One region of the Anaerobacillus sp. QJM3NY_32 genome, then DNA from elsewhere that is predicted to be linked to it. Evidence: riboswitches for the same ligand, from Rfam matches in the RefSeq annotation. Region 1 holds a riboswitch; the other holds the start of a gene.
The links. A riboswitch is a leader RNA that binds a small molecule or an ion and turns the genes downstream of it on or off. The one in region 1 is predicted to bind FMN.
Positions count from the first base shown of each region.

Region 2: it holds a riboswitch for FMN, as region 1 does, so the genes downstream of both, ribD (bifunctional diaminohydroxyphosphoribosylaminopyrimidine deaminase/5-amino-6-(5-phosphoribosylamino)uracil reductase RibD) here and AC0VYH_RS03825 (ECF transporter S component) in region 1, are expected to answer to the same signal.

Region 1 covers NZ_CM149684.1:691,183-706,353, reverse strand. Annotated here, with positions in the region: gene AC0VYH_RS03865 (ATP-binding protein) at 1-1,270, opposite strand, end outside; gene AC0VYH_RS03860 (GNAT family N-acetyltransferase) at 1,452-1,961, opposite strand; gene AC0VYH_RS03855 (cation:proton antiporter) at 2,164-3,768, opposite strand; gene AC0VYH_RS03850 (M4 family metallopeptidase) at 4,027-5,661, opposite strand; gene AC0VYH_RS03845 (putative bifunctional diguanylate cyclase/phosphodiesterase) at 6,070-7,986, opposite strand; gene AC0VYH_RS03840 (YitT family protein) at 8,642-9,214, shown strand; gene spoIIP (stage II sporulation protein P) at 9,243-10,415, opposite strand; gene AC0VYH_RS03830 (c-type cytochrome) at 10,648-10,974, shown strand; FMN riboswitch at 11,144-11,281, shown strand; gene AC0VYH_RS03825 (ECF transporter S component) at 11,426-12,007, shown strand; gene AC0VYH_RS03820 (amidase family protein) at 12,149-13,624, shown strand; gene AC0VYH_RS03815 (peptide ABC transporter substrate-binding protein) at 13,711-15,171, opposite strand, start outside.
Region 2 covers NZ_CM149684.1:2,527,311-2,542,481, forward strand. Annotated here, with positions in the region: gene resB (cytochrome c biogenesis protein ResB) at 1-1,589, opposite strand, end outside; gene resA (thiol-disulfide oxidoreductase ResA) at 1,602-2,129, opposite strand; gene AC0VYH_RS13290 (pseudouridine synthase) at 2,194-2,931, opposite strand; gene AC0VYH_RS13295 (spore maturation protein) at 3,071-3,589, opposite strand; gene AC0VYH_RS13300 (nucleoside recognition domain-containing protein) at 3,586-4,179, opposite strand; gene AC0VYH_RS13305 (D-alanyl-D-alanine carboxypeptidase family protein) at 4,172-5,332, opposite strand; gene AC0VYH_RS13310 (isoprenylcysteine carboxyl methyltransferase family protein) at 5,402-5,950, opposite strand; gene AC0VYH_RS13315 (type III polyketide synthase) at 5,954-7,045, opposite strand; gene AC0VYH_RS13320 (hypothetical protein) at 7,209-7,583, opposite strand; gene scpB (SMC-Scp complex subunit ScpB) at 7,619-8,197, opposite strand; gene AC0VYH_RS13330 (segregation/condensation protein A) at 8,194-8,943, opposite strand; gene AC0VYH_RS13335 (hypothetical protein) at 9,007-9,135, opposite strand; gene AC0VYH_RS13340 (DUF309 domain-containing protein) at 9,181-9,708, shown strand; gene AC0VYH_RS13345 (GNAT family N-acetyltransferase) at 9,730-10,092, opposite strand; gene ribH (6,7-dimethyl-8-ribityllumazine synthase) at 10,322-10,792, opposite strand; gene AC0VYH_RS13355 (bifunctional 3,4-dihydroxy-2-butanone-4-phosphate synthase/GTP cyclohydrolase II) at 10,826-12,019, opposite strand; gene ribE (riboflavin synthase) at 12,046-12,702, opposite strand; gene ribD (bifunctional diaminohydroxyphosphoribosylaminopyrimidine deaminase/5-amino-6-(5-phosphoribosylamino)uracil reductase RibD) at 12,702-13,784, opposite strand; FMN riboswitch at 13,927-14,072, opposite strand; gene AC0VYH_RS13370 (peptidylprolyl isomerase) at 14,095-14,532, opposite strand; gene lysA (diaminopimelate decarboxylase) at 14,625-15,171, opposite strand, start outside.

The DNA of each region.
Region 1 (15,171 bases):
AATTAACTACTGTGTTGTCTAAGGAATGTGACAGTATGGGAAAGCTAATTGAAAAAGTTGTCCCGTGATTCACTTCACTATGTACGTCAATTTTACCATGGTGATCCTCTACAATTTTATAGCTGACCATTAAACCAAGCCCAGTCCCATTTTCTTTCGTTGTATAAAAAGCTTGATCTAAATGCGGAATGTCTTCTTCGGCAATTCCAACTCCTCTATCCATGATATGAATAGTTGTCCAATCACCATCATTAACAAGCTTCAAGCGAATTTCTCCTCCATCAGGCATCGCTTCCATTGCATTTTTCACCAAGTTAAGTATAACTTGTTTCAACCTAACGTCTTCCCCCATGATCTGAACTTGCTCTTCTGGAAAGTTAGTATAAATCGTGATTTGCTTATGTTCTGCTTCCTGCTGCAATAAACTAACAACGTATTCGAGACAGTCCGTTAAGTTAATCGGTTTCAAATTAATTGATTGTGGCTTGCCAATCACCATTAAATCATTAACGATTATCGTTAATCGTTCTAACTCCTGTAGCATAATCTTAGAATATTTCGGGTTGTAGGTTTGCTCCGATTCTTGCAGCTGTACAAATCCTTTAAGAGAAGTTAAAGGGTTCTTAATTTCGTGAGTGACTCCAGTCGCAATCCTTCCAATAAAAGCTAACTTCTCATTATGCGCAGCTTGCTCATACGATTTCACAATTGTGTTTAAATAGGATTGGAATCGATTTAAAATAATAAACGTAATTCCCGAGAATAAAAGAAGTATAAGAATCGGAAATACAACGACTGGCGACATTGTAAGAAAGCCCATAATGGCATACTTCCCTGTTATTCCAGCCACAACAGTAATATAAAATCGTTTGTTCACGAACAAAGGAGAGAACAAAACAAAGAATAGCTCAACTGGGCTTCCGCTAGCATACATCTCGTCTGTTCCAATGTACCGAAAAATCTCTGTAATGAGAGCAGTCGCCATGAATACTACAAAAAAGAAATATTTTGTAGCAAAAGGCTGCTCTCTATTTGAATACCACTTGGAAATAGGAATTAATGAAAATTCGATGGCATAGATCATCATTAGTGGAATGAGTTCTTTCGATTCATTTAGCAAGATCATAGTCGTATCGGGATCGATTAAAGGACTAATAATAAACCGATACACATCATATAAAATAACGGATACAAAAAACAGAAAGATAAATAACTTATTTGCCCGTCTTTCTTCCTCAATCTTGATTTCATTACGTATAGGTGAACGCATATTAGCTCCTTACCCCGCTCATGCAGTTACATATTTTTCAAAGCAATGATGATTATACCATAAAATATTCGACAAAAATCTCCAAATTCCTCTATTTTTGTAAGTATCACTGAAGGTATGGATTCTAATGATTATCACGCGAAATTCACATAAAAAAACCCTACAGTTTTTTTGTAGGGTTTTACATATATTCATTTTCCTTCATGAATTTTTCTTCATCTATTTTGTTTTTAACAACAGGTGGTTCAACCGTTAGTTTTGATAATCCAATTCGTTCCATGACGTTGTTTACTTCTTCTGAAGACACTTTATTGTTCACTTTTTCGTCTGGAAATGCCCAGTTAACGAGGGCGCTGGCCATTTCAATGGCGTACCCCTTGTTACGATACTCAGGTATCAGATGATACCCAACTTCAAGATTACTTGACGCTTCCATATTTTTATATCCCATCGTGCCGATTACTTTTTCATCAGAAGTATGAATCAATATGCCTTCCCACTTGTGACTCACTCTTGAAATAGCAGAGTCATTTAGATGAAAAGGTAGGAATTCTTCGAACTGCACATTTTTAAACTCTTCAGGTACTTCAACATGTAACAGCTTCTCTAATTCTTTCTTATCAGTCATAGCTTTAATTAAATCAAATGAGAAAGGAATAATGGTCAGACGATCGGTCTGAAGATAAGGCATTTTCTCTCAAAAGTCCTCCTTATGAGTTATTTTCTTGTGGTTGAAAATGACTTTTTACACTATACCTTATTGCTTTACTTACTGTAAACAATACCCCGATCATTTAATAATAAACGGAATATTCCCATCATTGCACGTGCTTTGTCCCTTTCTTTACTAGGATATGCAAGCCAAAGGAAAAAGCTGCTACAAATGTAGCAGCTTAATGTTTTCTTTTCGAATCTTTCACAACTTCTTCTTCTTCAAAATCCGCCAGCCCATTATTTAATAGTTCTTTATACTTTCCAGCTATTTCACCTGAAATGATTTCTTCCTGTTCTAGCTCGTTAATTTTATCGTACTGGGCATAAAGTGAGTGCTTTCGTAACGTAATTAACTGACTTTTTTTAAGTTCAGGATATTGATCTAATAAAGCATCAAGTTCACGATGACTGTTGTCAATTTCATTCTGGTAACTTGTCAACAATTCAGAAAAAACTGGTTCGGGAACGAATAGCTGTGTCTTCAGTTTTTTAATTTCTGCAACTCCAGCTTCATGACGATGCAGATTCGCAACAATGTCTTCATACTCTTTCGATCCGCTATGCTTCGCTCTTAAACCGAAGTAGCTAATTAGTGGTTTAATCGTTAGACCTTGAACAACTAATGAAAATAAAACAATACTAAATGTAAGAATCAAAACGGTGTCTCGTCCTGCAAAATCTCCCGGAAGACTAAGGACTAGCGCTATGGATAACGACCCTTTTAAACCGCCCCAATTAAGGACATGTCTCCATGACCACGGAAGACCTTTAACAAGTAAGGTGCTTCCATAGACTGCAATACTTCTACCTATTAGAACAATTAAAAGCGCAAGTCCTATCGTACCCCACTGATCGGCGAAATTAATTCGAGTAATTTCAAGACCAACCATTAAGAAAACAATGGAATTTGCTAATAAAGCGGCAACATCCCAAAAGTTGTTGATATTTAATCTTGTTGTTGGACTCATTCCAACTTTCGAACCAAAATTACCAAACGTTAAAGCTGCTACAACTACTGCAATAACCCCGGAAACATGGATACTTTCTGCAGTTAAATAGGAACCATAGAAAAGGAGAATACTAAAAATAATTTCAAGTGGATAATCATCAAAGTACTTTGTAAGGATTGAAATCGCATATCCTAATCCTCCACCGACAAGCAATCCACCAGCAACAACTTTTATGAATTCAAAAGCACCGCTCGTTAAGCCGCCCCAGCCCATATCAAGATAAGCTAAAAGAGAGAAGGCTGATATTTTAAATAAAACAACTGCAAGCCCATCATTAAATAAGCTCTCTCCCTCAATTACTGTAGAGAGTTTGTGATTTACGCCCATACTTTTAAAAATCGATAATACACTAACGGGATCTGTTGCACTCATTAATGCAGCAAAGACGAACGAAACTGGAATTGATAATCCAAGAAGAAAGTGTGTTGAGAATCCGATCACTAGAAAGGAAAGGAAGGTTCCACCAAAAGCCAGGGCAATGATCGGCTTTTTGTTTTGATTTAAATGGGAGAAAGGCAATTTTAGCGCTGCTTCCCCTAGAAGTGCAGGAAGGAAAATCGTTAAAATAACAAAATTAAAAACGTCACCCTCCGTAATAAACATTTTAAGCGGTTCAAGTACGGGAATGTTAAACAATCCGATTAAAGTGCCAATAATCACAAGGGCAATCGGATAAGGCTGCTTCAGTTTCTTAGCTATCGCTGTAATACCCGCTGCAATCATAGTAAGGATAAGTCCAAGTTCAAAAATATGATGCATATCTAAATGTTCCATATAGAGCCTCCGATCGTAAGTATCTTCTCATTATAACCAATATCCCACAGTATTGGAAAATTCCTTTTACTTCTGTTTCATAAACATGCGGTGATCAAAACAATGTAAAAGCATACCTGATCTCTACCTTCTTTACTATCTCCTGCACTTTATGAATCATGCTCGAAAATTCACTGTTGCCTAAAGTGCTCATGATCGTTGGCTTGAACGAAACAAAAAAAGGAAGAGTTCAATGTTTGAACTCTTCCTTCTCTAACTTTAATTTACTCCAACTTGATTCCAGGCGCTTGCAACAGCATTGTATGTTGTACCTGTACCATATAGATCTGATGTCGCTTGAAGTAGTGCTGAACGGGCTGAACTAAAGTTGCTTGTAGGCGTTAAATAGAGACTTAGTGCGCGATAGTAAACTTTCTCAGCCTTGGCTTTGCCAATGCTTTGAATTGTTAGGTATGCAGCTTTGTTAGGAATTCCACTGTTCGTATGAACTCCTCCATTATCAGAAGACGTATAATAATAGTCATCCATATGAGATGGTTGTCCATACGCTTCTGGGTTAGATAGACTTCTTAATGCATCTCCTGCCTTGTTAGGTGTATAGACATCTTCACCCATTAGGAAGTCTCCTGGCTCAACGAAGTAGCCAAATACGTCCGACATCGATTCATTAAGAGCCCCTGATTGGTTCTGATATTGAAGTCCAGCTGTTCTTTCCGTAACGGCGTGAGTAATTTCATGAGCCACTACATCAAGTGCACCTGATAGCGGAGCGAATACTGATCCATCTCCATCACCGTAAACCATTTGTGAGCCATTCCAGAACGCATTGTTGTAATTCGATCCATAATGTACAGTTGAACGAATCGTGGCTCCATTGTTATTAAAGCTATTGCGATTATGTGTATTCTTGTAATAGTCATACACAACACCAGCATTGTAATGAGCATCCACTTCTGCACCTTGAGAACTAGACGTAAACGCATTGTTGCTATCTACCGCATAGCTTCCTGGAAGGGATGTTCCGTTATTAGCTGTTCTTGTTTCAATCACACCGCTCATTGCCTTCGTCGTGTCATAAAGGTAGTAGGTGCCATTTGAATAATACGTGTTGAGGGACTTATAGTTGCCAAGGACGCCATACCCGTATCCTGTTTCTGCTCCATCAGCCACTGCATTATATGCGTCTACGATCGATCCATCGCGAGCATCCACATAAACTTGCCAGTTTGCTGGATAAGGGTCGATGAATTGAAGCTGTACTTTATAAGTTAGGTAGTACTTGTTATCTTTCTCATAAACAACTTTCTCACTTTTTTCTACCATATCAAAAGCATCAGATTTTCTTACAAAGCTTGGTTCATCACTCACAACGTTCTGTGGTTTTACATCAATGTGATCCCATGCTTTCTCAAGTGCCTCTTTATCAGAAAGCTTTACATCTGAACTTCCTTTATAATTCTTAGATGCTTCTGGATGAAGGTCTCCATTTACAGCTGTAACTTCGCCTTTTTCATCCGTATGTACGATGAATTTTGCTCCGTCGATCTGAACACCCTTTACTGTTTGAACATATTCATAGTGTGTCATTCCGAGCTCATCTGTCGTTTCATTCACTAGTTTCAAATCTTTCGTTTTCACTTTGAAGAGAGATTCGTTTGACTTAAGATATGATTTCACGGCTTTCTCTGTTTTCACATTCTTTTCTGATAGTTTACCAGAAAGGAATGAAGGGACCTTACGTTCACTTTCCCAATCCTGCTTTACAATTTCCATTTTTTCCAGGGCTTGTTTCTGCTCCGCATTTAAGTTGTTAGAAGAAGCAGCAGAAGCAGACGGGAGAGCTGAACCAAACGCAAGACCTGTTGCAAGTACAACGGCAATTCCTTTTTTCATTTCATTTCCTCCGTTTCAGAATAGTGAGAATTTTTGGTACATTTGTAGATTATCACAGAATTCTTAATGTTTGTATTGGGAAATATAGAGGAAAACATGAGTTTATAAGTCGTTATTTCACTTTGAATTTCCCAATAACAACTTTGTAATCTACGTGGTATAATTTTCTTGTGCTCATCATAAAATGTAAATTTATTACATAAATGGGTGGTTAAATGAAAATAAGACAGACCAATGGCCTGTCTAGAAAGTGATGATTTATTATTTATCTACCAATGGTACTACATTTGATTAAAGTAACATTTCTCGGATGTTAGCATTTCTACCCTACTTTTTTCAATCGTAATCTCTTAACTAGTACATGTTTCGAATATGTTTCCACCTTTCTGAATGTCCAAATTTAAAAATTCACTTCATATAACTATGCATATACTCTTCTACCCCTTCAACCGAGAGAGGTTTACTATAAAAATATCCCTGAACTTCATAACAATCTAACTCATGCAAAATCCGTAGCTGCGCTTCCGTTTCTACCCCTTCTGCAATAATCTCAAGCCCAAGGTGATGAGCCATTGAAATAATTGTTGTCACGATGGCTAGGTCTCCTGAGTTACTCGTAATATCACGAATAAATAACCGATCGATTTTCAAGCGATTAATCGGAAGCTTGTTCATATAACTTAACGAGCTATATCCCGTTCCGAAGTCATCCATACTTATTTCTAGTCCTAACTCTCTTAGCCTGTTCAATTTCTCGATCGTTTCCTTTTCATTAAACATAGCCATGCTTTCTGTAATTTCCAATTCAAGTGACGAAGGCGCAAGCCCCACATTTTGCAGTATAGAGGAGATAGTACAAACGATATCCTCTTGATAAAAATGGCGCTGTGATAGATTAACCGCCATCGTTAGATTCTCTCCAAAATAACACTGCCACTTTTTCAGTTGCTGACAAGCCTGACTCATTACCCACTTCTCAATCGGTATGATTAACCCTGTTTCTTCAGCAGCGGAGATAAATTCATCCGGAGAAATCAATCCGATAGACGGGTGTTGCCACCTAACAAGCGCTTCAAATCCAATCACACTGTTCGACCTCGTATTGATCTTAGGTTGGTAGTGTAGGATCAGCTCGTCTTCATCAATGGCACGACGCAAATCGTTTTCTAATACGATCTTATGTAAGGTTTGATTACTCATCTCTTCTTTATAGAAAGCGTAGTTATTGGTGCTCTTGTCTTTCACATCATACATCGCCATATCCGCATACTTTATCAGCTCAGCTGCATCCTTCCCGTGCTGCGGATAAAGCGAAATACCAATACTTGCCGTCAACAAACATTCCTGATGATCGATTAAGAGTGGATATTGAAATGACTCAAGCACATGCTGTGCAAGAAGTGACACACCCCTTTCTCCCAAATTGCCTGTCACTATAATGGTGAATTCATCTCCCCCAAGACGTGCAACAACAAAACGATCATCTAATACTTCAGAAAGACGCTTTCCGATTGCTTGAATGACTCGATCTCCGAATTCATGACCAAATAAATCGTTAATTCGTTTAAATCGATCAAAATCGAGCAACATAATCGCAAATGAAACCTGATTTTCATGCATTAATAAACGTTCTAGCTCTTCATTAAAATATCTGCGATTTGCCATGCCCGTCAGCTCATCATGATAAGCTAAATAATGAATCATTTTCTCTGCGCGGTTGTTCTCAGTGACATCCTTCGCAATCCCATAAACACCAACAATACGCCCACTGATCATAATAGGTACTGTGGAAATATATAGCTCTTTATAGTCTCCTATTTTAGTCTTTATTAGAACCTCAAATTGATGAACCTCTCCCTGTAAAGAACGCTTAAACATACCTTTAGCAAGATTTGCATTCTCCGGAGCGACCACATCTTCAAATGTCATTCTCTTAAGATCTGAAATGGAGTAGCCGGTATATTCCGAAGCAATGAAATTTACACTTATAAACTTTCCATTCGGATCAACAGAAAATACAGCATCAGGGTTATGATGAAACAAAGTTTGAAACTGTTGCTCGTGCTTGACTAACTGTTCGGACTGCTCCATTTGTTTCAAAACTCCATACCGATCAGGAATATAAATAAGTAGACCGATACACAACAGGTTGAATGCAAGTGCAATAAGATAGGGATCACCTTGCTGATCGAGATTAATAATCAACTTTTCCTCGATCATTCCATAAAACACGAGGTACGGTAAAAATAAAAAGACCGTTCCTGAAGCAAGGCTACCTAACACATTCCAGCCCAAACTAATTAATAAGTTTTCATCACTATTCATAAGATGAAGAAACCTAACAATGCATAGAGAAAACCCTATAATAAGCAACAAAGCTAATATCAATTGAACGAAATTGAATGCGATAACTTTATTGAAATACACAAGGTTCCCTATAAAAAAAGTTAAAAAGATACCTCCCGCTACTAGGAATCCACCCCTGAGTAAAAATCGCCCTCTCCAATTTTTATTCAAAATTATCCTTATAACAATATAACTAATCACACTGCTTAATAACACAATAATCAGTCCGTGAAACACCAACACTTCTCTATCGTTTATTTCCAAAACAGATAGATTCACCATTATATTAATAGAATAAAAGAAAACTCCTAATACGAATGAAACTATCCCAATCTTCCATTTTGGTTGTTCACGCTCTTTCTTTAAGAAAAGACGGATGAATGAGAGCCCGCCATAGAAGGTAAGAAAAGAGACAAGAAAACCCAAAATAACAAATATATATTCTAATTGATATAACGAGATGATTGACTTCATTAAATCCTCCGACTTTCTTCTATGTCTCTCCGAAGACAGACGTTTTCATAGTATTTTGGGATAATCCATTGCTATTGAACAGATATTAGAGAAACCCGTTATGAACTCAGCCATTCTTACATAAATATGATACAACCACGACCAAGCAGGTGAGTATGATATGTATCAAAAAATCGCTGCAGTAATATCTGGAAGCATCCTAGTTGGTGCTGGCATTAACGCCTTTCTTGTACCGAACCATCTCATCGATGGGGGAATGATCGGAATTGGCCTCATTATCAAATACATTTGGGGCTATCAAACAGGATTTACCATTATTTGTTTAAGTGTACCTCTCTATATTATTGCGTTTCTATATTTTCGGCCTTACTTCTACAATAGCCTTCATGGTTTATTACTTTCTTCATTTTTTATTGATATTCTCTCTCCCCTTCGATATACGTTTTCATTTCCGATCCTTACTAGCGCTGTCCTTGGCGGCTTTTTTGTTGGATCAGGCATTGGTATTATGTTGAGATATGATACAAGCACCGGCGGAACAGATCTGCTTGCTCAGTTCATCTCCCGTGTCCTCTCATTGAATATTGGTATCATTATCTTTCTCATCGATGGGGTTGTTATTATTATCGGTTCAAAGACGATTGGATTGAATGCTACATTATACTCTGCCATAACTATTTTTGCAGTTGGAATTGCGACTAGCTTACTAACATTAAATAAAGAAGCTGCTTAAAAGCGCTGTGCATATGCACAGCGCTTTGTTAGTTATTTACTTTTTGGGTCTTCCAGTAGTGTTCACTAACGACATCCGCAATCGCTTTAACTGTTCGACTCAGCTGTTCGAGGTTATTATCTACGCCCCCTATTTCAATTAACATAGCGTTAGGAGATATGTCCTGGTTGTAGATACCGTCTACCCCTTGACCTTTTTTACCAATAACTCCCCTGCTGAGCCCAGGATACTTGGTCTTTAATTCTACATGTAAATCCTTTGCAAGTGCTAAGTTTTTCTCGTAATTTGGATTCTCTTCTCCAATAACAAAGACCGTACGAGCATATTCCTCATTGTTAATTGTCACTGTCGTATCTTTTTCTCTTAAGGAGTCTCGATGAATATCAATAAACAAATTAAAATCATCATTTCCTGCCACAGCCGATTGTACGATTGTTCTAGACACATCATATGCTTTACCGTGTTCCCAACCTTTTTCATTTAAAAGTGCGCCTATATTTGAATCATCTACTTTTGCTCCAATCCCTCTCTCAGCCAGTTCTTCTCCGAGCATCTTACCAACTAACGTAATATTCGTTTTTCCATCATTTGCAAGATTTGCATTTTTGTTGCCTTCAAGTCCTAGTAATGGCAGATATGATTCATAACTATGAGAGTGATAAATAAAAGCTACTTTTCGGCCATTTGTTGTTTGAAGAGGAGGTGTTACTTGATCCTTGGAATCATTTATCTGTAATTTTTCAGTTGGAACTTCACGTTCTTTTAACAATTCATCTAATGCAGGAGTTGATTCAATAGGGAGATTAGTGAAATTCGTCCCTTCACCGGCTACGTGGATTTTAGCATCATATAATGCAAACCCTGGTAGCTCCCCACCCAAAAGACTACGTATATCCCCGGGTTTCACACTCGTAATAAACTGAAAGGCAACTAAGGACAGCGCTGGCGGCTCACTTTCCTCTGGTAGTACTTGAGTCAAGTAATGGTTTTCCGTCCCCATTCCATAAACGAGAGCTTCAGTCGAGAAACTTGTAATCCAATCATGTAACACAGAAGAGGAGAGTTGATACTTCGTTTCTGATGAGGAAATCATTCCTGCTACAATAAACAGGAGAATAAGTCCTACAATTGAAAAGAAAGAAACAAACCTAATTTGTCTACTGCTTGTATCACTAAACAGCATGCGTGAGCTGCTCTTCATTTCCTGTCCCCCCGCTCCTTAAACGTCATACTCTATGTCTATGAATCCGCACCCCAAAATAGAAGATTTTTTCACTAGTGATCATAGAAACGCATACATAATTCAGGAAGAAATAAGCAAAATATATTTGATAATTGAATGTTTGAAAAGTATGATAAAGATGAGGATACAGGAGGTGAACAGAATGGGAAAATCATCCGCATATATTACTGCAATAATTTTGTTCCTAGTTATGGTTGTAGGCTTTACATACTGGCTATCCACAACCGAAGAACATGCTGGTGGAAATGAAGCCGGCCATAGTGAACAGTCTGAAGAAGGCGGTGGAGATTCAGCTGGAGGAGAAGCCGAGAAAATCTTCTCTCAAAACTGCGCGTCATGTCATGGTGAAAACCTTGGAGGCGGTGCTGGTCCTGCTCTTGAAGCAGTAGGTGGCAAGTATTCAAAAGATGAAATTCTAGAAATAATTAAGAATGGTAAAGGCGGCGGTATGCCTGCTGGTGTCATCCAAGGTGGAGACGCTGAAAAGGTCGCAACGTGGCTCTCTGAGAAAAAATAATAGCGCTTTATTTTAAGCTCTCCCTCTTCAAAGATGGAGAGCTTTTAAGTTTATGTCTCTGCTAGCCCCCCTAAAAAGAAAGCGTTATCACAAAATAGCATATGTTCAAGATGTTTTCATTGAGATATCGCTACTTTCGCTGTATAATGAACTTGTAAATATTATAACGAACTATCTTCGGGGCAGGGTGTAATTCCCGACCGGCGGTGAAGGATAAGTAATTCCTCAAGCCCGCGAGCCTGTAATTTGGGCAGGATCTGGTGTGATTCCAGAGCCGACAGTATAGTCTGGATGGGAGAAGATGGTGGAGTAGTAAGCTTTCTTTGAATTATAACAGAAGCTTGCTTATTTCCCCATGCCGTAACCATGAGCCCCATACTCATGGTTTTTTGTGTGCACTGGGGCCACATCTCCTTTTTCGGTGGTTCGAAAAAAAGGGAGCAATGTCAAAATGAAAAGTGTTTCAAAAACGCAACGTATGATTGTCGTTGCGATGTTCAGCAGTATTTCTTACTTGTTAATGCTTTTAGATTTTCCACTGCCTGGATTTCCTGTTTTTCTACAAATAGACTTCAGTGAAATTCCAGCACTATTTGTTGCCATTCTGTATGGTCCAGTTGCTGGGATACTTGTAGAAGCGATTAAGAATTTCATTCACTTTGGAATTCAAGGAAGCTTCACCGGAGTACCAATTGGTCAAATATCAAACTTCATTGCAGGAGTTTTCTTGATCGTACCAACTTCTTTAATCTTCCGTAAATTTAATCAAACTCAGAAAGGGTTAGCACTGGGATTGACGCTCGGAACGATTCTAATGTCGGCAGTGATGGGACTGTTGAACTATTTAATTATTCTTCCAGCATATACGTGGTTTATGGGCTTTGAAGAAATGTCTTCATCAGCTCGTCAGGCTCTCGTATTAACAGGAATTACACCATTCAACCTTGTAAAAGGCGCTATTATAGCAAGTATATTCGTTGCCTTCTTTATAAAATTAAAACCTTGGTTTGCTCGTCAAACGAGAGTTGCATAAATATCAAAACCCGAATCTTACAAAGAGATTCGGGTTTTTTATGTGAATTGAAAACGAACGCTCAAGAACTGACTATTGCAAAAGGATTTTACCAATTTTTGTTGAAATAGTTACAAAAAGGATTCTCATGGGGGATACTATATGCTGTCATTAGAATGGTTAGAAAAATCAACGATCCTTGATCTTCAGCAAGCAATGTTAGAAGACAACCTTACTTCTCTCCAGCTCGTACAGTACTATCTTGAACAAATCGCAAATTATAATCCACGAGTAAACGCTATACTAGAAATCAATCCTGACGCCCTTTTTATTGCAGAATCTCTTGATCGTGAACGCAAACAAAATGGACCCAGAAGTCCATTACACGGAATCCCAATCCTGCTCAAAGATAACATCAACACCGATGACCACATGCATACAAGTGCAGGTTCTATGGCATTAGCTTCTTCTTATGGCAAAAATGACGCTTTTCTAGTAAAAAATCTTCGCCACGCTGGTGCTGTGATTCTCGGGAAAACCAATATGACCGAATGGGCTAATTTCATGAGTGAAACAATGCCTAATGGATTTAGTTCAAGAGGCGGTCAAGTCTTTAATCCCTATGGGCCTGGAACACTTGACGTCGGAGGATCGAGCTCTGGTTCTGCTGTAGCTGTTGCCTGTCATTTCGCTACGGCTGCTGTAGGAACAGAAACAAATGGCTCTATTCTTAGCCCATCAAGCTCTAATGCTGGTGTTGGTATAAAACCAACCGTGGGATCTATTAGCCGGACTGGAATTATTCCTATTTCTTATTCACAGGATACCGCTGGCCCAATGACACGCAATGTCACTGATGCTGCAATCCTTCTCGGTGTGTTATCAGGAAAGGATTCACAAGATCAAGCGACGCATTTTGTACCTGAGTACCATGATTATACGCCATATCTCTTCCCTACATTACTTGAGAATTTAAGAATAGGTGTCGTTAAAAAAGGCTATTATGATGCGATGCATCAGGAAGAACAAGAACAATTGGCTAAAGCCATGGAAGATCTTAAAACGATAGGTTGCTCTATTGTAGAAGTGAAAGAAATAAGTCCATATCAGGAAGCGTTAGAGAGAGACTACCAGGTCCTTCTCCACGAATTCAAATCAGGGGTGAACAGCTACCTTGCTAAGGAAACAACCTCTTCTGTTCCACTAGATCTATCAACAATTATTGATTACTATAACCAAAATCAGTCGACTTCTCTGCCATTTGGTCAATCGCTTCTTATCGAATCAAACCAAACGCAAGGAACATTATTTGATCCATCCTATCTTAAAAGTCGACTCCAAGATTTCAAATACGCAAAGGATGAAGGTATTGATCAACTTATGGAAAGAGAAGATCTAGATTTATTACTATTCGCAGGCTCTTACGGTTCAACACTTCCCGCAAAAGCAGGTTACCCTTCTATAACCGTACCAGCTGGTTTCACTTCTAATAACAAACCTTTTGGCATCACTCTGACTGGTAAAGCATTTAGTGAACCACAGCTTATTAAACTTGCTTACGTCTTCGAACAGCATACACATCATCGAAGATTGCCGCATTTGTTTATCAATAACCAGACGACACATGAGACAAGATGACAATCATTTATTAAAGAGCCATGATCAAACTTTTCCTTTTCACACCAAATAAAAAGCGTGAGCCTCTCGGCTCGCGCTTTTTAGGATTACTTCTCGATTGTTACCCATTTAAGAGAAGAATCAGCACCAAACTTGTGGATGTGGTAGTTTTTCACGTAGTCTTTCATGATAATAGCGGAACCACCTTGATAAGTTGGTAAGATCGCTGTATCTTCTTCGATTAGAATACGCTCAGCTTCTTGCATCATTTCCCAGCGCTTCTGCTCATCCGTTTCAGTTTTTGCATCTGAAACTAGCTTGTCATACTCTTCGTTAGAATAATCCATGCGGTTATAAGCGCCGTCTGTTTCAAACATGTAAATGTAAGTCATTGGATCTGGATAGTCTGGTCCCCAACCACCAGTTGAGATATCAAAGTCTCCTGCATCTTCAAGATCAAGGAACTGCTTCCAAGGCTGTTTGTTAATTGTAATTGTAAGACCGTCTAACTTAGACTCAAACTGATCTTTCGCATACTCTGCAATTTTGGATGCAAGGTCACTATCAGTTGTAAGGAATTCAAGTTCAACTTTGTCAGTACCTAGAGCTTCTAGCCCCTTCTTCCAGTACTCAGCAGCATCGTCTGCTGTTTGATCTGCAAGATAGCCGTCTGGAGCTGGTGCACGGAAATCTTCATCGTTAAAGAATAGGAATTCTTTTGGTACAAGATAGCGAGCAGCTACTGAACCATTGTTAAGCAATACATTTACTAGACCGTCGCGATCATAAGAAAGGTATAGCGCTTTACGAATGTCATTGTTCGCAAGTGCTTCGTTCTTCTGGTTCATACGAAGGAAGTAAATAGTTGTATCAAGAATTGTTGTGAAATCTTCGCGATCTTTAAACTGATCAACGAAATCTGCACTAAGACCAGCACGATCAATTTTTCCAGTTTCATAAAGGTTAACTCGAGTTGCTTCGTCTTTTACGATTTTGTAATTCGCTTCTTTAAGTTGTACTGTATCTGCATCCCAGTACCCATCATTTTTAGCAAGCTTCCAACCGTCGCCATGATTCCATTCAGCTAGTGTAAATGGACCGTTGTAAAGCATTGTATCAGATTCAAGAGAATAGTTTTCGCCTTGCTCTTCAGCAAAGTCTTTTGGCTGTGGATAGAAAGATGCAAATGTTAAAAGGTCGAAGAAGTAAGGAACCTCTTGAGTCACTACTACTTCAAGTGTTTTCTCATCTACTGCTTTAACACCAAGCTCTTCTACCTTACCGTATAAAGGATCGCCTTCAGTGATAATTTCGTTACCATTCTTAATTCCTGCAGCACCCATCATTGATGCATATCCGCCCATAGTATCTGGGTGAATAATTTTGTGCCATGCATAAACGAAATCATCTGCTTTAACTGGAGTACCATCAGACCAATTCGCATCATCACGAATCTTGAAAGTATAAACAGTTTCTCCGTCTTTTTCTTCAACTTGTGGCTCTTCAGCTGCCATACCTAGAACTGGCTTATTGTCTTTATCTAGACGATACAGCCCTTCAAATACCTG
Region 2 (15,171 bases), 1.8 Mb from region 1:
AGACCAGTCTCTTTTGTAATGCTTTCTAGCTCTCGTTTCAAACCATACCAGTTTTTATTCGTGTGACAGGATAACCACATTTCGTCATTCCCTTTTCGAATCCAAATTCTTCGATGGTTCCAATACATCCCTTGAATAACACCAATCATGAAGATTGCGCCGCCGATCGCTAAAATCCATAATGTATTGTCTTTCCTTACGACTAAACCGGAAACATTTTTTGTATCTACATTTTGAAACGACATTTTGTAATCATTTTCTCCAAGAGGCTCTAAGTTCTGCTTAATCGCAACAAAAGCTACTTCTCCGTCAGGATGTTCTGGAGAAACCATATTAAGTATAAATGCAGGATTATTCGGAACTTTAGATTTAGTTGTTGGCTCACCCTTGTCATTAAATTCAAAATCTGGGAAGTAGTCCATTACTTCAACGCTGTAGCCGTTTTCAAGGTTGTATTCTTTCTCAGGATTATAAAGATCAATAGTAAGGTCACCTATAGACTCTCCGGACTCTTTATTGTCCATAGTAAATGACATCTTCTGAAGTTCATTCAATTTATAATCTACCTGGTAAATGGCATACCCTTCAAACTTAAGCGGTTTATTAACTTGAATCGGATGTTCTTTCACTTTCTCAAGTTCTGGATCCGTCCCAGCTACTCTTTCACCAACCTGCTTGTATAAAATAGCATCCGTTTGATAGTTCTTTGCCACGACTGCTTGTCCAGACTCTTCAATCGCATCTTTAAATTTCTCATCTTCATTATCATAAGTTTCTAGAATAAAACCATCACTTTTTAAATAATAGGCTTCTTCCGTCCCTTTGATCTTCTCTGTTTCACCTTCTCTTAACCAGAGCACCTCATCGACATACATTCCAGGGAAAAAGCGGAGCATTCCGCCGATGAGAAAGAGAATGAGTCCGATATGATTTACGTAAGGTCCCCATCTGGAGAAGCGATTTTTCTCAGCAAATAAATGACCATTTTCTTCTTTAACATTGTACCTTTTATTTTCTAATGCTTGTTTAATGCCGTTTAAGTCAGGCGAATCATGGCTGATTTCCGTCTTACCAAAATACTTCTGGCGCTTCATGAAACTTTCATGGCGAATGACTCGCTGCTTCTTTAATGAGCGATAAAGCGGGACAAACCGATCGAGACTGGCTACAATGAGCGAAAGTCCCAATGCGGCAATTAATAACATATACCACCATGAGCCGTATAAGTTATGAAAACCCAGGTCATAATACAATTGACCAAGTACGCCGTATTGTTCCTTGTAATAAACTGTCGGGTCTGACAGCGGTGGTATGTACATTTCTTGAGGGAAAATAGTGCCTATCGCTGAAGCTACTAGCAACAAGACGATGATCCAGATTCCGACCTTAACAGATGAGAAGAAATTCCAGATCTTATCGATGATCGTCGTTTTGTACGTTTGAGACCTCCGTGCACTTCCCTCGTATCTCATATTAAGCAGTTTCTTAGATTCTAAATCTCCTTGAAGCGGTTTACCACATACTTCGCATATCTCAGTTCCATAAGGGTTCACATGTCCGCATTCACAGGTGATGTTATTGTTGCTCATTGGAACACCCCATTACGGTTGGATTTGCTTCATATAGCTATCAATTACTTCCTCTGAAAGGCTGGCTTCCGTTTTTTGAACGACCTTGCCATTCTTGTCAATTAAAAAGGTTACTGGAATTGGCCCAACTCCATAGTGATTAGTTACATCATTGCTTTTATCAAGCAACACCGGAAAACTAAGGTTATACCGATCAGCAAAGCTTTCGGCAGTCAATTTAGGTTCCGAAACATTTACTGCAAGTATTTCGACGCCTTTTTCTTTGTATTCTTTATACTTCTTGTCCATCGCTGGCATCTCATCTTTACAAGGCTCGCAATAGGTTGCCCAAAAATTCAGAAAGACGCCTTTCCCTCTGTAGTCCTCAAGCTCTACTTCATTTCCGTCTAAATCCGTTAAAATAAAGTTTGGCGCTTGATCTCCGGCCTGTACGATTCCGCTTTCATTTGCAAAAAAGTTTGTATAGAACGTATAGCCGACTGCTATAAAGACGATAGTCAATATAACAGTCCGCACGATCAGCCGGTTTTTCTTTTTCATTCAACCAACTCCAATCAAACAAAGCAATACTACTCTCACTATAACGTGTCGATAAGGGGTCACCTTATCGTTTTTTTGAATTTTGTGTGACAGCTTGGTTACGAAGCTGCTTCACTTCGTAAGGTTTTAGCTCACGATAATCTCCAGGATTCATTCCAGTCAACTCAAGAAAACCATATCGTTCTCTCTTTAACTTTTGCACAGGGTAACCTAATGTTTCGAACATACGGCGTACCTGGCGATTCTTACCTTCATGAATGGTCAATTCTACAATTGATTTTCCTTTTTGTTTATCAACGGATAGAATTCTAGCTCGTGCTTTCGAAGTCTTTCCGTCTTCTAGCTGCACACCTCGCTCAAGCTTTTGAATGGTCTCTTTATTCATTAAGCCTTTCACTTTAGCAACGTACACTTTGTCTACATGATAACTTGGGTGCATCAGCTTATTCGCAAAATCACCATCATTCGTTAAGAGCAAAACACCTGACGTATCGTAATCAAGTCGTCCAACAGGAAAAACCCGTTCTTCGATTTCATGGAAATAATCGGTGACAGCCTTTCTTCCTTTATCATCTTCTACTGTTGAAATGACGCCTGTTGGTTTATAAAACAAAAAATAAACCGGCTCTTCACGTTCTACCGGAATCCCGTTTACTTCAATTTTACAGCGCTCAGACACCTTTGTACCGAGTTCAGTTACGACTTTGCCGTTAACTTTCACTCTACCTTCTTCAATCAATGTTTCTGCTTTTCGTCTGGACGTTACTCCAGCTTGAGCAATTACTTTTTGCAAACGTTCCATCAAATTCACCTCACTAAAACATCATACTCTTGTCACAGTCAAACCTCAAGCACAGATTCATTCTATCATTTATTATGCTCAAACAGGAATGTTCCAAACATTCCGTTACAATAAAAAAAGCCATCGAATAAGATGGCTTCTATCCAAATACGAGAGTGACAAATATAATCGCTGCTGCCATCCCGACTAAATCTGCTAACAATCCAACTTTAAGAGCATTTCCCATTCGTTTGATGCCAATCGCCCCAAAGTAAACCGTAATGACATAAAGCGTCGTATCTGTACTTCCTTGCATGGTAGAGGCTAGCCTCCCAATAAAGGAATCTGGCCCATATGTGCTAATAATATCCGTTGTCATCGCAAGCGCACCGGTACCAGAAATCGGGCGAATGAGAGCCAAAGGAACGATTTCTGTAGGTACCCCAATCGCTTCTAGTGGTACTCTTAATAATCCACTAAGAAAGGCCATTGCACCAGATGCTCGAAAAACAGAAATCGCTACCATCATGCCTACCAAATAAGGAACGATCGAAACTGCAATAGAAAGCCCTTCTTTACCTCCTTCTACAAAGGTTTCATAAGTTGGTACTCTTTTCCACGTTCCGTACGCAAGAATAAACCCGATCAATAAAGGGATAATCCAGATCGATGCATTCACAGAGATCCTCCCCTTTTGCTTCTTCGATAGAAAAACCGATCAATGAAGAGAGCTCCAATTGTAGAACATGCTGTAGCAGCAATTGTTGTACCAACAATTTCCGTTGGTGAAACTGATCCATATTTCATCCGAATAGCTATAACACTAGTTGGGATGAGAGTTAAACTTGATGTATTGAGCGCTAGGAGGGTAATCATTGACCTTGTTGCATTATCTTTCATATCATTGAGCTTTTTTAACTCTTCCATTGCCTTTATCCCCATTGGCGTAGCTGCATTTCCAAGGCCGAACATATTCGCCATCATGTTCGAGAGAATATATCCCATTGCAGGATGATCAGGGGGAACTTCCGGAAACAGCTTCCGAGCTATCGGTTTAAATCCTCTTCCCAAAAGGTCTAACAGTCCTGCTTTCTGAGCAATCTTCATCAATCCAAGCCAGAAAATAAGAACACTTAACAACCCTATACAAACAGCTATCGCTTCTTCAGCCCCAGTAAATATTGCTTTATTGACCTCTTCCATCGTTCCATTAATTAGAGCAAATAGAATACCAATGAGAAATAAGCCAGCCCAGATGAGATTAACCATTCGGCTCACGTCCGATATCTAATGAAAATAACCCTTTAAAAAATCCCCATAATCCTTTTTCCTTTTTTTCAACGGAGTCAAAAGTAATTGGTGCTTTCACAATTGTCTTGTTATTTAGTTTTACAACATACATTCCAACAGGATCATCTGTTGACCCCATTTCATCCCACTTACTTTCATCTGGAGGTTCTACAAGTTGGATGGTGGAATCAATTTGATCTCTTTCTTCTGAGGTTAAAGGATAGGAAAGATCTCGATTCAATCTCACATTGCCTTTGTAAGGTTCATCCTTCACATCTTTAATAATCCCTTTAGGCTCAAGTAGAGTCAGCTCATAGTTACTATAACCCCAATTAAACATCGAAATATGATCATTCCAATCATCAGGCGCATCTAAGGTAACAGCAATAAGAGTCATACCATCACGTTCAGCAGTAGAAACGAGTGTACGCTTAGCTCGCTTTGTGTATCCCGTTTTCCCACCAGTGGAATCAGAGTATAAACTAGTTAACAGCTTATTTTTATTACGCCATACATAATCCCAATCCTCTGTCGCATTGGGTGCCTTATGTACTTTAGTACTTGAAATAATACGGTAAGTGTCATTATCCATGGCGTACTGTGTTAGGATAGCCATGTCATAAGCTGTCGATAGATGATTCTCATGATCATCAAGTCCATGAGGATTCATAAATATTGTGTGCGACATCCCAATTTCTTCTGCTTTCTGGTTCATCAATGTAACAAAGCCTTCTAAACTGCCTCCAACTTCTTCAGCAATTGCCACAGCAGCATCATTACCAGAACGAAGCATTAAACCGTATACCAAATTTTCAAGTTTTATTTTCTCTCCTTCTTTTAAATAGAGAGAGGAACCTTCTGTCCCAGCAGCGTTTCCACTGATTTTTACTGTTTCATTCATCTTACCTGACTCAATCGCAATGATCGCAGTCATAATTTTTGTGATACTCGCTATTCGTCTTTGTGTATAGGCATCTTTTTCGTAAAGAACTCTTCCTGTTTCTTGTTCAATTAGTATGGCACTTCTCGCTGAGACGCCTACTCCCTCTGCTACTACACCTCTTGGAATCATGAGAAACAACAGAGCAGCAATTAAAATAAAGACGCCAATTTTTGTCTTAAGCGATTTCATCATGACAGCCACGTCCCTTAAGCTCTATATTTGTACAAGTCTATGAGCAAGAGACGCAGTATATGTCTTTCATTCCTTTTCGGCATTCGGAAACATCACGGGATAATTGGTCGACTCTTTTAACGCTTTCTCTTCAGCGGGAATACGAACTCTCAGAAGTAATACTGCATTTAGCACGGTAAAAACAATCGCAGTGAAGTAAGAGGAGAAAATAAGTGGCAAAGAGAGAATTTCTAGTGCCACAATTAAATAGTTAGGGTGTTTCAAAAATCGGTAAGGACCCTTTTTTACAACATCTGCATCTTGTAGGACGATTATTTTTGTATTCCAAAAGCGGCCCAGACTTCTAATTGTCCAGACTCGAAGGCATTGAGCCAAAAGAAACACAAACAGCATAACAGACCAGACGAAGGAGAGAGTGAAACCTCGTAAAATCGCTTCAATCGCTACTGCGAAAAGAAAGAAAATGTGTAGCAGCACAATGTATTTATAATGATTTTTTCCAACTTCTCTTGCTCCCTGCTCTTTCATCCACTTTTCATTTTTTTTAGCTATATATAGTTCAATTAATCTTTGAAACACAAGAAGGATAAAAACCCCAGTAAATATTAGCCCCATTTTTTATGCTCCTTTTTTCCATTCTAGCAGCAGCAGTTCTGAACAAAAACCAGGTCCGAGAGCTGCCATTAATCCAAGATGTCCATGTTTACACCCATTTCTCAAAAACTGGTCTAGTACGTAAATAACGGTAACTGAACTCATATTTCCATATTCTTTTAATACATTTCTCGATACTGCAGTCATCGACTTATCGAATCCGAGAGCTTCTTCATATGCTGTTAATACTTTTGTTCCTCCTGGGTGGGCAATAAAATAATCTATTTCTTGCGTGGTCTTCTCTTGAATAGAGAGGAATTCCAGAACATTAGGTTCAAGCCAACTTGACACAATCGCGGGAATAGACTTAGAGAACACTACGTGCAAGCCTTCGTTGCTAACTTCCCATCCCATCACATCTTCTGAATCTCTCATTAATGTGGAGCGTGTGGCGACGATGCCTGGAATGCTCGGCAAGGTTGAACGCCTAAGAAGAGATGAAGTCTCACCTGTCAAAAGTACAGCTGATATCCCATCAGCAAAAAGTGCTGTTCCAATAAGGTTGCTCTTGGAAAAGTCACCATGTTGAAAAGTAAGACTACACAGCTCAACATTCACTACTAGAACAGCTTGATCAGGATGGGCAAGACAATAATCATTCGCTCTTGCAATACCTGCAGCACCACCTGCACAACCAAGTCCCCAGATGGGGATCCGTTTTGTATGTGGAGAGAATGGTAGGACATTCATAATTCTAGCCTCTATACTCGGTGTAGAAATACCTGTTGTTGACACAAAAAATATTGCATCGATATCTCTACAATCAATCATTTCATTTAAGTAAAAGGGATTGTTCAGACAGTCCAATATTGCTTCTTTAGCGTATTCAACAGAAAGAGAAACGTATTTTTCGTTTTTTTCTTCAAATGTTGGGCCACTACTATACCATTCTAGTGGCATAGCGAAATATCTTTTATCTATTTCAGCACTTTGAAAAACAGGTAGCAGACGATCTATATTTTTAAAATGTGGACCAAATTGCCTTTTAGCAAAAGTCGCAGCTTCTGTTTGTAGAAGACAATGAGAGGGTAAAGATTTTCCGATCGATAGTATCATTGATCTGAGCTCCTATTCCTACTCTTTTCAATTAGTGTTCGAAGTTTATTTCATTTTTATTCTAGAACCGTTAATAACTAGAAAAGAATGGAAGATTCACTCATTTGAGCCAAAAATGATACATCAATATATGCGAACATAGTCAAAGCATAAAAAAGATGCCTCAGTATGGAGGCATCTTTTCTTTGTTTGAATGTAAATACGTACCTGTTGTTTTTATCTCATGGATGATCGCGAGAAGCTCTTGTAAATCCGCCTTCTTAAGCGGATCAACAAACTCATTTTCACTACTAATATACAAACGTTTTCGATTCGGATAAGATGAAAGGAGATTCAGTGCGATTGCTTCGTGAATGGGGGTCTCATAATCCCAAAATTCTTTAATGGCAGTTTCTGCAAAAACACCAGGATATAAAACATGAAATCGCTTTACCTTTCCATTCTCCTCATACGTTATTGTAGAACGAACGAATGAATCTTCAGGGGAGTTTGCACGATCTTTTTGAAGCTCCTCGAAAGCAACATGAGTTAACCGCATCGATTGTCCTCCTTCATCATGATCGAACTTAGCATCTACTCAGAGATTTCCTGAAACTTCTCAAAAAACAAGTCTGCTTCCTCATCTTCCTTATCTTCTGTCCCATCAGGTAAAGGGGGTAGATCCTTGATTGAGCTTAAACCAAAATGAAATAGAAACTCTCTAGTTGTTCCATATAAAATCGCTCTTCCAGCTTTTTCGGCTCTGCCCGCTTCTTTAATGAGCAATTTACTCATTAAAGTTTGTAAAGGCTTATCCGTTTTAACACCGCGAATTTCTTCTATTTCTACCCTTGTTATTGGTTGCTTGTAGGCGACGATCGCAAGTGTTTCAAGAGCTGCCTGCGATAAAGTATGATTACCTGGTGTCGCTACTAGTTTTTCGATATAGGGAGCATTTTTAGCATTTGTAGTGAGCTGATAGCCACCACCAATAAAACTAATTTTAAAACCGCGATCTTTTTCATTGTATTCATCCTGCAAATCACTTATTGCACTTAGAAGGGTGTCTTCTTCCAATGAGATGGTTTCACAAAGATCTTTCACTGTGATCCCTTCATCACCAACTACAAATAGAAGACTTTCGATAATGCTTTTTATTTCTTCGTTTGTCACACTGATGCCTTCCCTTCTCGTTCAAAAATCATAATTTCGCCAAAGTTTTTATCTTGTTCACAAGCCACATCTCTCGTTTTCATTAACTCAAGGACTGCAAGAAACGTCACAATCATATGCCCACGATCCTCTTCACTAAAAAGATCACTAAAACGCGTCTTTCCACTTCCTCGTAGCTGGTTCCGAATAGCGTTCATTCGATCTTCAATAGGAACATCTTCACTTTGAATCCGTGTACGCTTTGGTTTCTTTTCCTTTACACGTCTGGACATTTTTTGAAATGCCGCAAGCATATCATACAATGTAACGTCGCCAATGGAGGTTTGACTATCCTCATGACTAAATTCACTAGTATCCACAGGTGGCCGAGCATAAATAAGGCTTCGACTACTTTCTTTTTCCTTTAAATCATTCGCAGCCTCTTTAAACCTTCGATACTCAACAAGACGTTGAACGAGTTCATCACGGGGATCATCTTCAAACTCAGGGTCCTGTTCGAAAATTTCTTCTTCTTTTTGAGGAAGAAGCATTTTGCTTTTTATCGCAAGCAACGTCGCAGCCATAACAAGATATTCACTTGCCACATCAAGTTCTAACTCTTGCATTGTATGGACAAACGTTAAGTATTGATCTGTAATTTGCGAGACTGGAATATCATAAATATCCACTTCGTACTTATTTATAAGGTGGAGCAAAAGATCCAATGGACCTTCAAATGCATCAACCTTTACACTGTATTGCTTCATTTTCCATCTTCCTTTATCCAAGTCCATCTAGTATTCCGATTATATCACATTTACAATAGGGGCTTACAGCAATGCAAGAAAACCATCCGGTTCATTTTTAACGTAAATTGATTTCCATTGATCGTTAACAGTTTGATAGCATCCTGACGACTGATCGCTATTTTGATCCATAAGAGCACTCGCTTTATCCATTTAACACACATGTGCTACACTACTAAAAGAAATGGAGGAATCAGCATGTATTCAAAAGCCTATATTGATTATTTGGCTCATTTCCATGGACTTCGTGATTATTTTGAATGCCATGAAATCCTCGAAGAACATTGGAAAGAGGATCCGCGTGGAAGTCGTAAACTTCATTGGGTAGGTCTTATCCAAATTGCTGTTGGCCTCTACCACCATCGACGCGGTAATTTCACAGGGGCAAAGAGAATGATTGCTAATGCCATACGCATTTCCAAAAGCGAAAGTGAAGAACTCGATAAATTAGCGATAAATATTGATCAACTTTCTAAAAACCTATCAAAAGAGTTACAACTCATCAACAATCACTCTCCATACCAGGGATTTGATATTCCTCTCACAAGCTCCACCCTTCAAACGGCTTGTGAAGAAAGATGTCGTGAACTTGAATGTACTTATGGTAGTAAAAGCGATCTTTCGAATATAGAACTTATCCATCGTCATACGAGACGTGATCGATCAGATGTAATTGAAGAAAGAAAACAACAATTTGAAATAAAACAACAGAAAAGGAACGGCTAAGCCGTTCCTTTTCTTTGCATCTTACTTCATATTTTCTTCCAAGTGACACCTTTCAAAAAATGTCCCCGTATATTCATTACCCTTAATAGATATTTCATCACTTAGCATTTCTCGAAGTGCTTCAACCATTTGTTTTCCAATTCCTTGATGGCGATGGGAAGGATTAACGCTAATATCCTTTAACTCTACTTCGTTGTCGTTTACCCATTCAATTCCGAGCAATCCAATAATATCTTCTTCTTTCCAAAGAAAAAGCTGCAAAGAATCCATATCCTCATAGTCTTTAATCGATTGTTGCAGTTTCTTAATATCTTTTTCGTTCGGCATGAAGCTTAATAGCCCCATGGCTATTTTCTCATGAGCTTTCTTATAACGAATTAGCATGATTATCCCTCATTAAAGTAATTCTTGGCTTTCCGTTTAATAACTTATTCTAAAATCAATTAGAATGTTAAAATGATTCGACGAACAAGCTCAGCTAGCATGATAATGACAATGATCACACAGACCTAAGAATCAACCATTTTCTTTCTCTCTTCTTGGCTTTACGATTCCAAACTCTTTTGCCCTTCATCGCATACCATACTCATCATAGCCAAAAATGAACTGATAATCAACCTTCAAATGATTTTGATAAATTAGCCATTTCAATTGCTGCCGTTGCAGCATCCCAGCCCTTGTTACCAGCCTTAGTACCTGCACGTTCAACAGCTTGTTCAATGGTATTTGTGGTTAATACTCCAAAAATAACAGGTACACCCGTCTGCATCGTTAAATTCGCCACGCCTTTAGAAACTTCTCCACACACATAATCAAAGTGTGGTGTCGCCCCGCGAATAACCGTACCAAGCGTAACAATTGCATCATATTTTCCCGTTTCAACCATTTTCTTTGCGGCAAAGGGAATTTCAAATGCTCCAGGAACCCATGCTACATCAATGTTTTCTACGGACAAGCCATGACGCTTCAATGCGTCTTCAGCACCTCCAAGTAACTTACTTGTAATAAATTCATTAAATCTTCCTACTACTATACCCACTTTTAACCCAGATCCAACCAAGTTTCCTTCAAATGTTTGTCCCATTATTAATATCCTCCTATTTTCATACGTAAATTTTTAGAAATGAAGCATGTGTCCTAGCTTGCTATGTTTTGTTTTTAGGTACTTTTCATTCTCTTTTCGAGAAGCCATCTGAAGAGGTAGCCTAGATGCTACTTCAAGACCATAACCTGTTAACCCAGCTATTTTACGAGGATTGTTTGTCAGAAGGTTCATTTTAGAAACACCAAGGTCTCTCAAAATCTGTGCCCCTATTCCATAATCCCTTAAATCAGGCTTAAATCCAAGCTTCTCATTCGCTTCAACTGTGTCGTAGCCCTGTTCTTGCAGTTTATAGGCTTTCATTTTATTAAGAAGCCCGATACCTCTTCCTTCCTGGCGCATATACAAAAGCACTCCATGACCTTCCTCTTCAATTTGTGCCAATGCAGCATGTAGTTGTGGACCACAGTCACATCGAAAAGATCCAAACACATCACCAGTTAAGCATTCAGAGTGAACTCGCACAAGAGTTGGTTGATCTGGTAAGATTTCTCCTTTAATCAAAGCTACGTGCTCTTTCTGATCAAGAATGTTCGAATACCCTACCGCTCTAAAAGAACCAAACTCAGTCGGAAGTTCTATTTCTACTTCTTTTCGAACAAGAACATCTTTACGGTTACGATATTGGATCAGATCTTTAATCGTAATCATTTTCAAATCATACTCTTCAGCAATTTCCTTTAGATCAGGAACGCGCGCCATTTCACCGTCTTCTTTCATAATTTCACAAATAACACCAGCCGGGGCAGAGCCAGAGAGTCGTGCCAAATCGACTGCCGCTTCCGTATGACCTGCTCTTCTAAGGACCCCTCCATCCTTAGCAATCAATGGGAAAATATGACCTGGTCGATTAAAGTCTGAAGGTTTAGCATCCGGGTTAATTAAGTATTGAATTGTAGATGCTCTTTCAGCTGCCGAAATTCCTGTAGTTGTACTTTTGTGGTCGACACTCACTGTAAACGCTGTACCATGAGAATCTGTGTTATGATCTACCATTGGACTCAACTTCAGTTCATTTGCACGCTCTTCCGTAATCGGCGTGCAAACAAGGCCTCTTCCTTTTGTAATCATGAAATTGATTGTTTCAGGTGTGACTTTATCGGCTAAAGCGATAAAATCCCCTTCATTCTCCCTGTCTTCATCATCACAAACGATCACCACCCGGCCTTGCATTAAATCATAAATCGCTTCTTCTATTGTATGGAACATATACGATGACCCTCCTGATAGTACCATTATTTAAATCCATGATCTTCAAAAAACTGACTCCCAAGTGAAGCAGTAGGTTCGGGTTTTGAACCGCTTCTTTGCTCCAAGTACTTCATAATGTATTTACCAAGCATATCGCATTCTATATTCACTGTATCTCCCACTCTTTTTCTCCCAAGCACCGTTTCCTCTACGGTATGGGGAATAAGAGATATAGTAAGAGAGTGCTCCCCTATTCCAAAGACCGTAAGACTAGTACCATCAACAGAAACTGAGCCTTTTTCAATAAAGTAAATTAAAAGGTTTCGCGGAATCGAGATGTCATAATAAACAGCATTATCGATTTGTTCTACACGAGTAATTTTCCCCACACCATCAACATGTCCAGAAACAAAATGACCACCAAAGCGTCCATTTGCGGACATAGCTCTCTCAAGATTCACCGATGAGTTTGGCCCTAGCTGACGAAGACTGCTTGCACGAAATGTTTCAGGCATAATATCTACGGTAAAAGAAGAGTCTGTATACGTCGTAACAGTTAAGCACACGCCGTTTATCGAAATGCTATCTCCTAAATGAACGTCTTTTAAAATAGTCGACGCCGCAATTTGCATTGCAATGGATTCTCCTGATTGTTGAACACTTTCAACTCTTCCGATTTCTTCCACAATACCTGTAAACATTAAGAAAGCCTCCTTGATGAAATAATTCGAATATCATTTCCAATTTGTTCTACGCTATCCACTTGTAAATCGATCGCTTCATTCATCGTTTTAAAACCTGCACCTCCGAAAGCCGTAGGAGATTGACTCCCACCAATTAGCTTCGGCGCAATGTATGTAATAACTTGTTGAAAAGAGCGTGATTCAAGAAAGCTACCGTGTATTTCTGAACCACCTTCAACAAATACTGATGTAATTTCTCGTTCCCCTAAAAGGTCAAGAACTTTATCCATTGGGAGCAGTGGATCTGTGACAGCGATGATTTGGACATGTTTTGGGAAAGATCGCTTATTTTTTAGCGCAGCTCGTTTTGTTGTAATGATCCATGTTTCTGCATTCTCATCACTTATTACTTTAGCGTCAGAAGGCATCCTCAATTGACGATCTAACACGATTCTAATCGGCGATAGCCCTTCACCGAAACGAGTCGTTAGTGATGGGTCATCAGAGAGGACGGTTCCAATACCTACAAGAATGGCATCATGTTGATGACGATAGGCATGAACATCTTTTCTCGAGTCTTCCCCCGTAATCCATTTACTATCACCTGAATGAGTTGCTATTTTGCCATCAAGCGTTGTAGCAGCTTTCAACGTTACAAATGGTCTTTTTTGTGTAATGTAATGGAAAAACATCCGGTTTAGCTGTAAGGCTTCTTCTTCCATAAGCCCAATATGGACAGCTATGCCTGCTTTCTTTAGTTTAGTCACACCATTTCCTGCGACCAGGGGATTCGGATCTTGACTTGCAATAAATACCTCTTTGACTCCTGCTTGAATTAAAGCATCAGCACAAGGAGGCGTCTTTCCATGATGACTACATGGCTCTAGTGTCACATAGGCAGTACTCCCACTTGCTCGATTGCCCGCCATCTTGAGTGCTTGAATTTCGGCATGGCCTTCTCCAGCCTTTAAATGAGCTCCCATCCCTACGATACGCCCACTATTAACAATGACAGCTCCTACGGAGGGATTCGGACGCGTTTGACCTATCGTACTTCTAGCTAAATCGATCGCTGTTTTCATAAAATCCGTATGATTCATCGTATTTACTCCTGTTCCACTCTCCATTATTGGTTGAGAAGGAGAACAAAAAAAGCCTCCCAAAACACAGCTGTCCCGGGAGGCAAAAGTATATGCCAAATAAGCCTTTTGAATCTATGATTCAAAAGGAAATTGGTCACTTTTATTCCTTCTCCCATCCAGACTATACTGTCGGTTCTGGTTTCTCACCAGATCCACCGTTTGCTTACGCAACCGGGTCACGGACTTAGCTAGCATAAGCTAGTCATCACCGCCGGTTGGGATTTTCACCCGACCCCGAAGGAAAGTATTAAGTTTTTAAGAGTCTGATCTATTCTTCGTCCCAGACTTTTACTTCTTTCATTACGTCACCCTGTTTAACGCGAAGGACCGTATCCATTCCTTCTGTTACTTGACCAAAAACGGTATGAACGCCGTCTAGATGAGGCTGAGGTTCATGAACTAGGAAAAACTGACTGCCGCCCGTGTTTTTACCAGCATGTGCCATAGACAATGAGCCTGCTACGTGCTTATGAGGGTTACCTTCTGTTTCACAGTCAATTGTATATCCTGGTCCACCCATTCCAGAACCTGTAGGATCTCCACCTTGAGCAACAAAACCAGGGATTACACGGTGAAAATTCACACCGTTGTAGAAACCTTCATTTGCAAGCTTCTCAAAGTTAGCAACAGTGTTAGGTGCTGCTTCTGGATAAAATTCAATTTCAATAACTTCTCCATTTTCAAATGCAATTGTTCCTTTTTTCATAAATAAATCCTCCTGCACTAACAATTTTCTTAAAAGCTCTTTCATTATAGCACAGACTGAAGCTGTTCCATATCATTTATGCTTTTCAACTATTATTTTGATATAATCGCTTGTTTTAATGGCAAATCATGTCGAACTAAATCCTCGTATGACTCTCTCTCAACAACAAGGTTGGCCTCACCATTTTCAACAAAGACAACAGCTGGTCTTGGTAATCTATTGTAGTTATTTGCCATGGAATAACCATATGCCCCCGTTGAAAAAACAGCCATCGTATCACCAGCAATCGCTCGCTGTAACTGGCAATCCCAAATTAACATATCACCTGATTCACAACACTTTCCTGCTACAGAGTATAGGTGGTCTTTTGCTTCATTCATTCGATTTGCTATTGTGGCTTCATATTTTGCCTGATAGAGAGCAGGGCGTAAATTATCCGTCATCCCTCCATCTACAGCGAGGTAACGTCGCAACTCTGGAACATTTTTGTGTGAACCAACCGTATATAACGTCATTCCAGCTTCTCCTACTAGTGAACGACCAGGTTCAATCCAGATCTCAGGCATGTTCATTTGCCCTGTTACCTGATTTCTGATTGTTTCAATCATAGCTTCGATGTAGTTCCCTACTGGTAATGGG